2 regions of the Microbacterium sp. MDV22-iso44 genome follow, and region 1 is predicted to be linked to the other one. Evidence: predicted binding sites of a transcription regulator. Region 1 holds the regulator's gene; the other holds the start of a gene.
The links. Region 1 encodes HrcA, which represses chaperone genes, less so after heat shock. Its sites were predicted from a motif close to TTNGCACTCGNNNNNNNCGAGTGCNAA; they were not measured.
Positions count from the first base shown of each region.

Region 1 (3,410 bases):
GAGCAGGCTGGACGATGAGCAGCGCTTCGATGCGGACGGCACGCCGTTCGTCGGCGCCGGCACGACCGCGCACGTCCACGGCCGGGTCGGTGGGATGAGGGCGGATGCCGAGCTCCGCGTCATCTCGCTGATCGACGAGCCGCGGCGGGTCGGGTTCTCGCTCGGCACCGTCGGCGGCTCGGTCGTCAGCGGCGAGGAGTCGTTCCTGCTCGAGTGGCGGGACGACGACGAGGTGTGGTTCACGGTCCGCGCCTTCGACAAGCCGACCGGCGTGCTCTACCGCCTGTGGCGTCCCCTCGTGAAGCGTCGTCGTCGTGCGCTGTTCCAGGGGTACCTGCAGGCGATGTCGCCCATGTACGCCACCGGTTCCTGATGGGCTCTGCTCTTCCCCTCGGCGATCCCGCACCCGCCGACGGCGCGCTGCCGCACGACGTGCCGGTGGATCCCGACGTCGACTTCGGCGTGTACCTGCACGTGCCGTTCTGCCGGGTCCGCTGCGGATACTGCGACTTCAACACGTACACCGCGACCGAGCTGCGCGGTGCACGCCAGGACGCCTACGCCGACGAGGTGCTCCACGAGATCGCGCTGTCCCGTGAGGTCCTCGCGGCACAGGGACCCCTGCGTCCGGCTCGCACCGTGTTCTTCGGGGGTGGCACCCCCACGCTCCTTCCGCCGGGCGACCTCGCGCGCATGCTCGACGGCATCCGGGGAACCTTCGGTCTCGCGGACGGCGCCGAGGTCACGGTCGAGGCGAACCCCGACACGCTGACCGATGAGGTCGCGCAGACCCTTGCCGCTGCCGGCGTCACACGGTTCTCGATCGGGATGCAGTCGTCCGTGCCGCACGTCCTCGCGGCACTCGACCGCACGCACGACCCCGCGAACATCGCGACGGCCGTCGCGGCGGCGCGGAAGGCCGGGCTCGCGGTCAGCCTCGATCTCATCTACGGCGCGCCCGGGGAGTCGCTCGAGGACTGGCGCACCTCGCTCGAGACGGCGATCGCGCTCGCACCTGATCACATCTCGGCGTACGCGCTCATCGTGGAGGACGGAACGAAGCTCGAGCGTCAGATCCGCCGCGGCGAGGTACCCGCCCCCGACGACGACCTGCAGGCCGACATGTACGAGCTCGCCGACGAGCTGCTCGCGGCAGCCGGCTACGGCTGGTACGAGGTCTCGAACTGGTCGACGACTCCCGCCCAGCGCTCCCGCCACAACCTGTCGTACTGGCGGGGTCAGGACTGGTGGGGCTACGGCCCCGGTGCCCACAGCCACGTCGGCGGGCTGCGCTGGTGGAACGTCAAGCACCCCGCCGCGTACGCGCAGCGCCTGGCGCTGGGGGAGTCCCCGGCGGCGGGACGGGAGCGACCGGATGCCGAGGCCCGCCGCCTCGAGGTCATCCTGCTGCGCTCGCGCATCGTGGACGGCGTCGCGGTCGACGAGGCGACCGTCGCGGGGCGGCGGAACGTGGCATCCCTCATCGCCGACGGACTCGTCGACGGCGCCTCGGCCGTGCGGGGACGCATCGTGCTGACGCGTCGCGGACGGCTGCTGGCCGACGCCGTCGTCCGCGCACTCACCGAGTGATCCGAGCAGATCGCTTCTCGCGCGGTAGAATTGGCACTCCCAGAACGAGAGTGCCAGCGGAGGAGGGGTGATGGTCTCGGAACGCGGTCTTCAGGTGTTGCGTGCGATCGTCCAGGACTACGTCGACACGCGCGAGCCGGTCGGCAGTAAAGCGATCGTCGACCGTCACCAGTTCGGCGTCTCCGCGGCAACCATCCGCAACGACATGGCGCTCCTCGAAGACGAAGAGCTGATCACCGCGCCCCACACGTCGTCGGGCCGTGTACCCACCGACAAGGGGTACCGCGTCTTCGTCGACCACCTCGCCGACGTCCGCCCCCTCACCTCTGCGCAGCGCTCCGCGATCGGCGCCTTCCTCGAGGACACCGGTGACCTCGACGACCTGCTCGTCCGGACCGTCCGCTCCCTGACGCGTCTGACCGGTCAGGTCGCGATCGTGCAGTATCCGTCCTTCGCGCGGGCGAACGTCTCGCACGTCGAGGTCGTGCACCTCGGCGGGCCGCGGATCGTCATCATCGTCGTGACCGACACCGGCCGAGTGTCGCAGCGCGTCGTGCTCCTGTCGTCCGAGCCGTCAGCCGACGAGGCCGCGCAGCTCAAGCTCGCGATGGCGTCGCTGCTCACGGGCAAGAGTGTCCGAGACGGCGCGGCGGCGATCGCGCGCATCCTCGAGGACGAGACCCCGGTCCCGCGCGAGGAGAACCGCCGCGTCGTGCTGCGCGCGATCGGCGAGGAGCTCGACGAGTTCCGCCAGGACCGCATGGTCATGGCGGGGTCCGCGACCCTCGCCCGCCGGGAATCCGACTTCCGCGGCAGCATCTACCCGCTCCTCGAGGCGATCGAGGAGCAGGTGACGCTGCTGCGGCTCATGGGGGAGATGGTCGCCGACGACCGCGGGCTGGCGACCAGCATCGGGCGCGAGAACGAGCCGTTCGGGCTGTCCGAGGCATCCATCGTCGCGAGCGACTACGACGCCGGCGGGTCCCACGCCCGCGTCGGCGTGCTGGGTCCCACACGCATGGACTACCCCACGAATCTCGCGGCGGTCCGCGCCGTCGCGCACTATCTGACGCGGTTGCTCGAAGAAGACGAGACGTCGCGCTGAACGAATCGGCCCGCGGGCCGGAGAGGTGATTGTGGCTGACCACTACGAGGTCCTGGGTGTCGCGCGCGACGCGAGCCCTGAGGAGATCAAGAAGGCTTACCGGCGTCTGGCGCGCCAGCTGCACCCGGACGTGAACCCGGGGGAGGATGCCTCCGAGCAGTTCAAGCTCGTGACGCACGCCTACGACGTGTTGAGCGACCCCGACCAGCGCCAGCGTTACGACACGGGCGGCGACGGAGGCGGCTTCGGCGGAGCCGGTGCAGGTGCCGGCTTCGGCGGTTTCAGCGACATCTTCGAGAGCTTCTTCGGCGGTGGCGGCGGAACCCGCGCCGGCCGTCCGCGGTCACGCCGCGAGCGGGGCCAGGATGCGCTCGTACGCGTCGACCTCGACCTCGGCGACGTCGTCTTCGGCGTCCACCGCGACATCGAGGTCGACACCGCGGTCCTCTGCGAGACCTGCCAGGGCTCGTGCTGCCAGCCGGGCACCCAGCCGGTCACCTGCGACATCTGCCACGGATCGGGCCAGATCCAGCGGACGGTCCGGAGCCTCCTCGGCAACGTCGTCACCTCGCAGCCCTGCACCACGTGCCAGGGCTACGGCACGACCATCCCGTACCCCTGCTCCACCTGTCAGGGCCAGGGCCGCGTGCGTGCACGTCGCACCGTGTCGATCGACATCCCGGCCGGCGTCGAGACCGGTCTTCGACTCCAGCTC
Region 1 is NZ_JBZVWS010000001.1:236,694-240,103, forward strand. It holds gene AC4NN1_RS01140 (DUF1990 domain-containing protein) at 1-373, shown strand, start outside; gene hemW (radical SAM family heme chaperone HemW) at 373-1,590, shown strand; gene hrcA (heat-inducible transcriptional repressor HrcA) at 1,661-2,695, shown strand; gene dnaJ (molecular chaperone DnaJ) at 2,727-3,410, shown strand, end outside.

Region 2 (3,410 bases), on a different contig from region 1:
CGCTCATTGTGCTCCTTGCTGTGGTGACACGAGTCGGATCGGGTCCGGCCCGGTGTGATCAACCTAGCGGGGAGGTCGTCTCGCGAGTGTTGCCGTTCGTTAACGATGTGTAACGAGGTGGGCACGCTCCCATAACGGTCGGGAAAGCGGCATCCGATGCGGTTCAGACAGGGTCGGGAACGGCTGTCACGGCGCGCGTGCGCTGGCGACGCGAGGCCAGGAGCGAGTCGACGGCGAACACCGCGATCGCCACCCAGACGAGCCCGAATCCGATCCATCGCTCGAACGGCATGGGTTCGTGCAGGATGAGCACGCCCGTGAGGAACTGCATGATCGGCGCGATGAACTGCAGGATGCCGACCACGGTCAGCGACGTGCGTCGGGCTCCGGCGGAGAAGAAGAGGAGCGGGATCGCCGTGATGGCTCCGGCCAGGAAGAGCAGGATCGTGTGGCCGGTGCCCTCGCGCCCCATCGTGAGCCCCGACGTCACTCCGACCGCGACGAGCTGGATGACGGCGATCGGCACGAGCCAGAAAGACTCGAGCGTGAGGCCGCTGACGGCATCCACCGACGGTCCGATGCGCTTCTTCACCAGCCCGTAGGTCGCGAAGCTCGCGGCGAGGGTCAGGGCGATCCACGGCACGTTGCCGACCGCCACGATGATGACGACGACAGCCGCGGCGGCGATGCCGACGGCGGTCCACTGGGCGGGGCGCAAACGCTCCTTCAGCACGATCACGCCGAGGAGCACGGTGGCGATCGGGTTGATGAAGTAGCCGAGGCTCGTCTCGACGACGTGACCCGTCAGGGTGCCGATGAGGAAGACCTGCCAGTTGACGTAGATCAGGAGACCGGCGACGAGGGTCCAGAGCAGGAGCCGACGATCGCGGAGGATGACGCGCATCCGCCCCCAGCCGCGGGTGACCGCGATCAGCGCGACGCAGAAGACGAGGCTCAACACGATGCGCCAGCCGACGACCTCCCACGGCGTCGTTGGCGCAAGGCTGACGAAGTACAGCGGGAGGAAACCCCAGAGCACGTACGCCGAGAAGACGAAGATCCCCCCGAGGGACTTCTCGCGGGCGGTCTCCTCGGGTGTCATGAGTACGAGCCTACGACGGTCATGACAGCTTGCGCGTCATGGCGACTGCCGACGTTCGCGCGGATACTGCCATCGGCACGGCAAAAGCACAGGGCCCGGATGCCGAAGCATCCGGGCCCTGTCGAAGGTGCTGCGTGTCAGCGGACGACGACCGCGAGGACGTCGCGAGCCGAGAGCACGAGGAACTCGTCGGCGCCGAACTTGACCTCGGTGCCGCCGTACTTGCTGTACAGGACGCGGTCGCCGACGGCGACGTCGAGCGGAACGCGGTTGCCGTTGTCGTCGATGCGGCCGGGGCCCACGGCCACGACCTCGCCCTCCTGGGGCTTCTCCTTGGCGGTGTCGGGGATGACCAGGCCACTTGCGGTGGTCTGCTCGGCCTCGACCTGCTTGATGACGATGCGGTCTTCGAGCGGCTTGATGGAAACCGACACGGTCTACCTCTTTCTTGCTGGTGGGGTCCTGCTTCAAGACTCATCAGCACTCGCTTGTCGAGAGTGCTAACGAAAGTCTAGGGCGCGGTTGGCACTCATGCAACGCGAGTGCCAACCGAGGTCCGGATGCCGCACGGCCTAGGCTGGCCGGATGGAACAGGCCGAGCTCACCGCCCTCCTGACCGCCCAGGGATTGCGCATGGTGGACGAGGTCGGACCCCTGGCATCCACCACCGAGGTCGCCGCCGCCGTCTCGCGCCTGCGCGCGGCCGGCCACTCCCCCGATCTCGTCTCGGCCGTCGTCGGCCAGGCCCACCTGCGGGTGCGCGCTGCGGCGAAGTTCGGCCCGTTCGCGGACCGCATGCTGTTCACCCGGGCGGGTCTCGAGCAGGCCACGCGGCTCGAGGTTGCTGCGCGTCACGCGGGGCGGTTCCGGGATGCCGGTGCGCACCGCGTCGCGGACCTCGGCTGCGGCATCGGGGGCGACGCTCTGGGGCTCGCGGGCATCGGCTTGGACGTGCTCGCGGTCGACGCGGACGAGACGACGGCCGCGCTCGCGGCGTACAACCTCGCCCCCTTCGGCGAATCGGTCACCGTGCGGCACGGCCGTGCCGAGGAGACCGACGTCGACGGGTGGGATGCGGTCTGGCTCGACCCGGCCCGGCGCACCGCCGGCCATTCCGAGACCTCGCGCACGGCGCCCGAGGACTGGTCGCCGTCGCTGGACTGGGCCTTCGACCTCGCAGGACGGATGCCTGTGGGCATCAAGCTCGGTCCCGGACTCGACCGCGACCTCATCCCCGACGACGTCGAAGCGCAGTGGATCAGCGTCGACGGCTCGACGGTCGAGCTCGTGCTCTGGTCGGGATCGCTGCGCCGCGAGGGCGTCCGCCGGTCGGCGCTCGTGCTGCGCGGCGGCAGCGCCGCAGAGCTCACCGCGCCCGGCGACACCGACGACGAGCCCGTCCGCGACCTCGGTGCGTTCGTCCACGAGCCCGAGGGCGCCGTCATCCGCGCGCGCCTCATCGGCGAGGTCGCACGGAGCCTCGACGCCGGCATGCTCGGCGGCGGCATCGCGTACCTCACCTCCGACACCCCGCTCACGAACCCGTTCGTCCAGTCGTTCCGGGTGCGCGAGACCCTCCCTCTCAAGACCGGCGCGATCGATGCGGCGCTTCGGAAGGCCGACATCGGCACGCTCGAGATCAAGAAGCGCGGCGTCGACGTCGACCCGGCGCAGTTCCGGCGCAAGCTCACACTGCGGGGTGCGGCATCCGCCACCCTCATCCTCACGCGGACGGGCGAGGGACGGGACGCGAAGCGGGTCGCGATACTGGCCGACCGGGTCTGACTCAGCCGACCAGGGCGCCCTGCGTTCCGGCCCACCACAGCCACCCGGCGCTGTACAGCAGGGACGCGATGCTGAGCCCGAGACCCCAGTACGCGGTCTCGCGCTTCTCCCACGGCCGGCGGAGGGCGAGGACCGCGAGGACGACGCCGATCATCCCGACCGGGAAGCCCCAGCCGACGAAGCACGCGAGGACGAGACCGAGCGCGCCGAACAGCAGCGACCAGCCCGCGCTCCGCGGCAGCACCGGCGCCGGCGGGATCCACCGCACGTCGGGCGAGGCTTCCTCGTCGGGGTCCGGGTGCACGGCGAGGGGCGGCGCGACGGGGAGCGGCTGGGTCAGCTCGCGCCGGAACCCGCCGCGGTGCGCCCCCGGGAGCGCGGAATCGGTCGGCGCGGACGCGACGTCGACGGACGGCGGCTCGACGACCGGACCCTGAGCTGAAGAGGCGGGGCCCCGTGACGGGGAGGCGGGGGGCGGCATCCGCTCGTCGGTCATGAGGACGTCGCCACCTGGATCGTCGTG
Region 2 is NZ_JBZVWS010000003.1:515,236-518,645, reverse strand. It holds gene AC4NN1_RS12710 (ABC transporter substrate-binding protein) at 1-7, opposite strand, end outside; gene rarD (EamA family transporter RarD) at 164-1,102, opposite strand; gene groES (co-chaperone GroES) at 1,240-1,536, opposite strand; gene AC4NN1_RS12695 (THUMP-like domain-containing protein) at 1,688-2,887, shown strand; gene AC4NN1_RS12690 (hypothetical protein) at 2,889-3,383, opposite strand; gene tsaD (tRNA (adenosine(37)-N6)-threonylcarbamoyltransferase complex transferase subunit TsaD) at 3,380-3,410, opposite strand, start outside.
Region 2: a site for HrcA is predicted at 1,625-1,651, ahead of groES (co-chaperone GroES). Genes of this name have one in related genera too.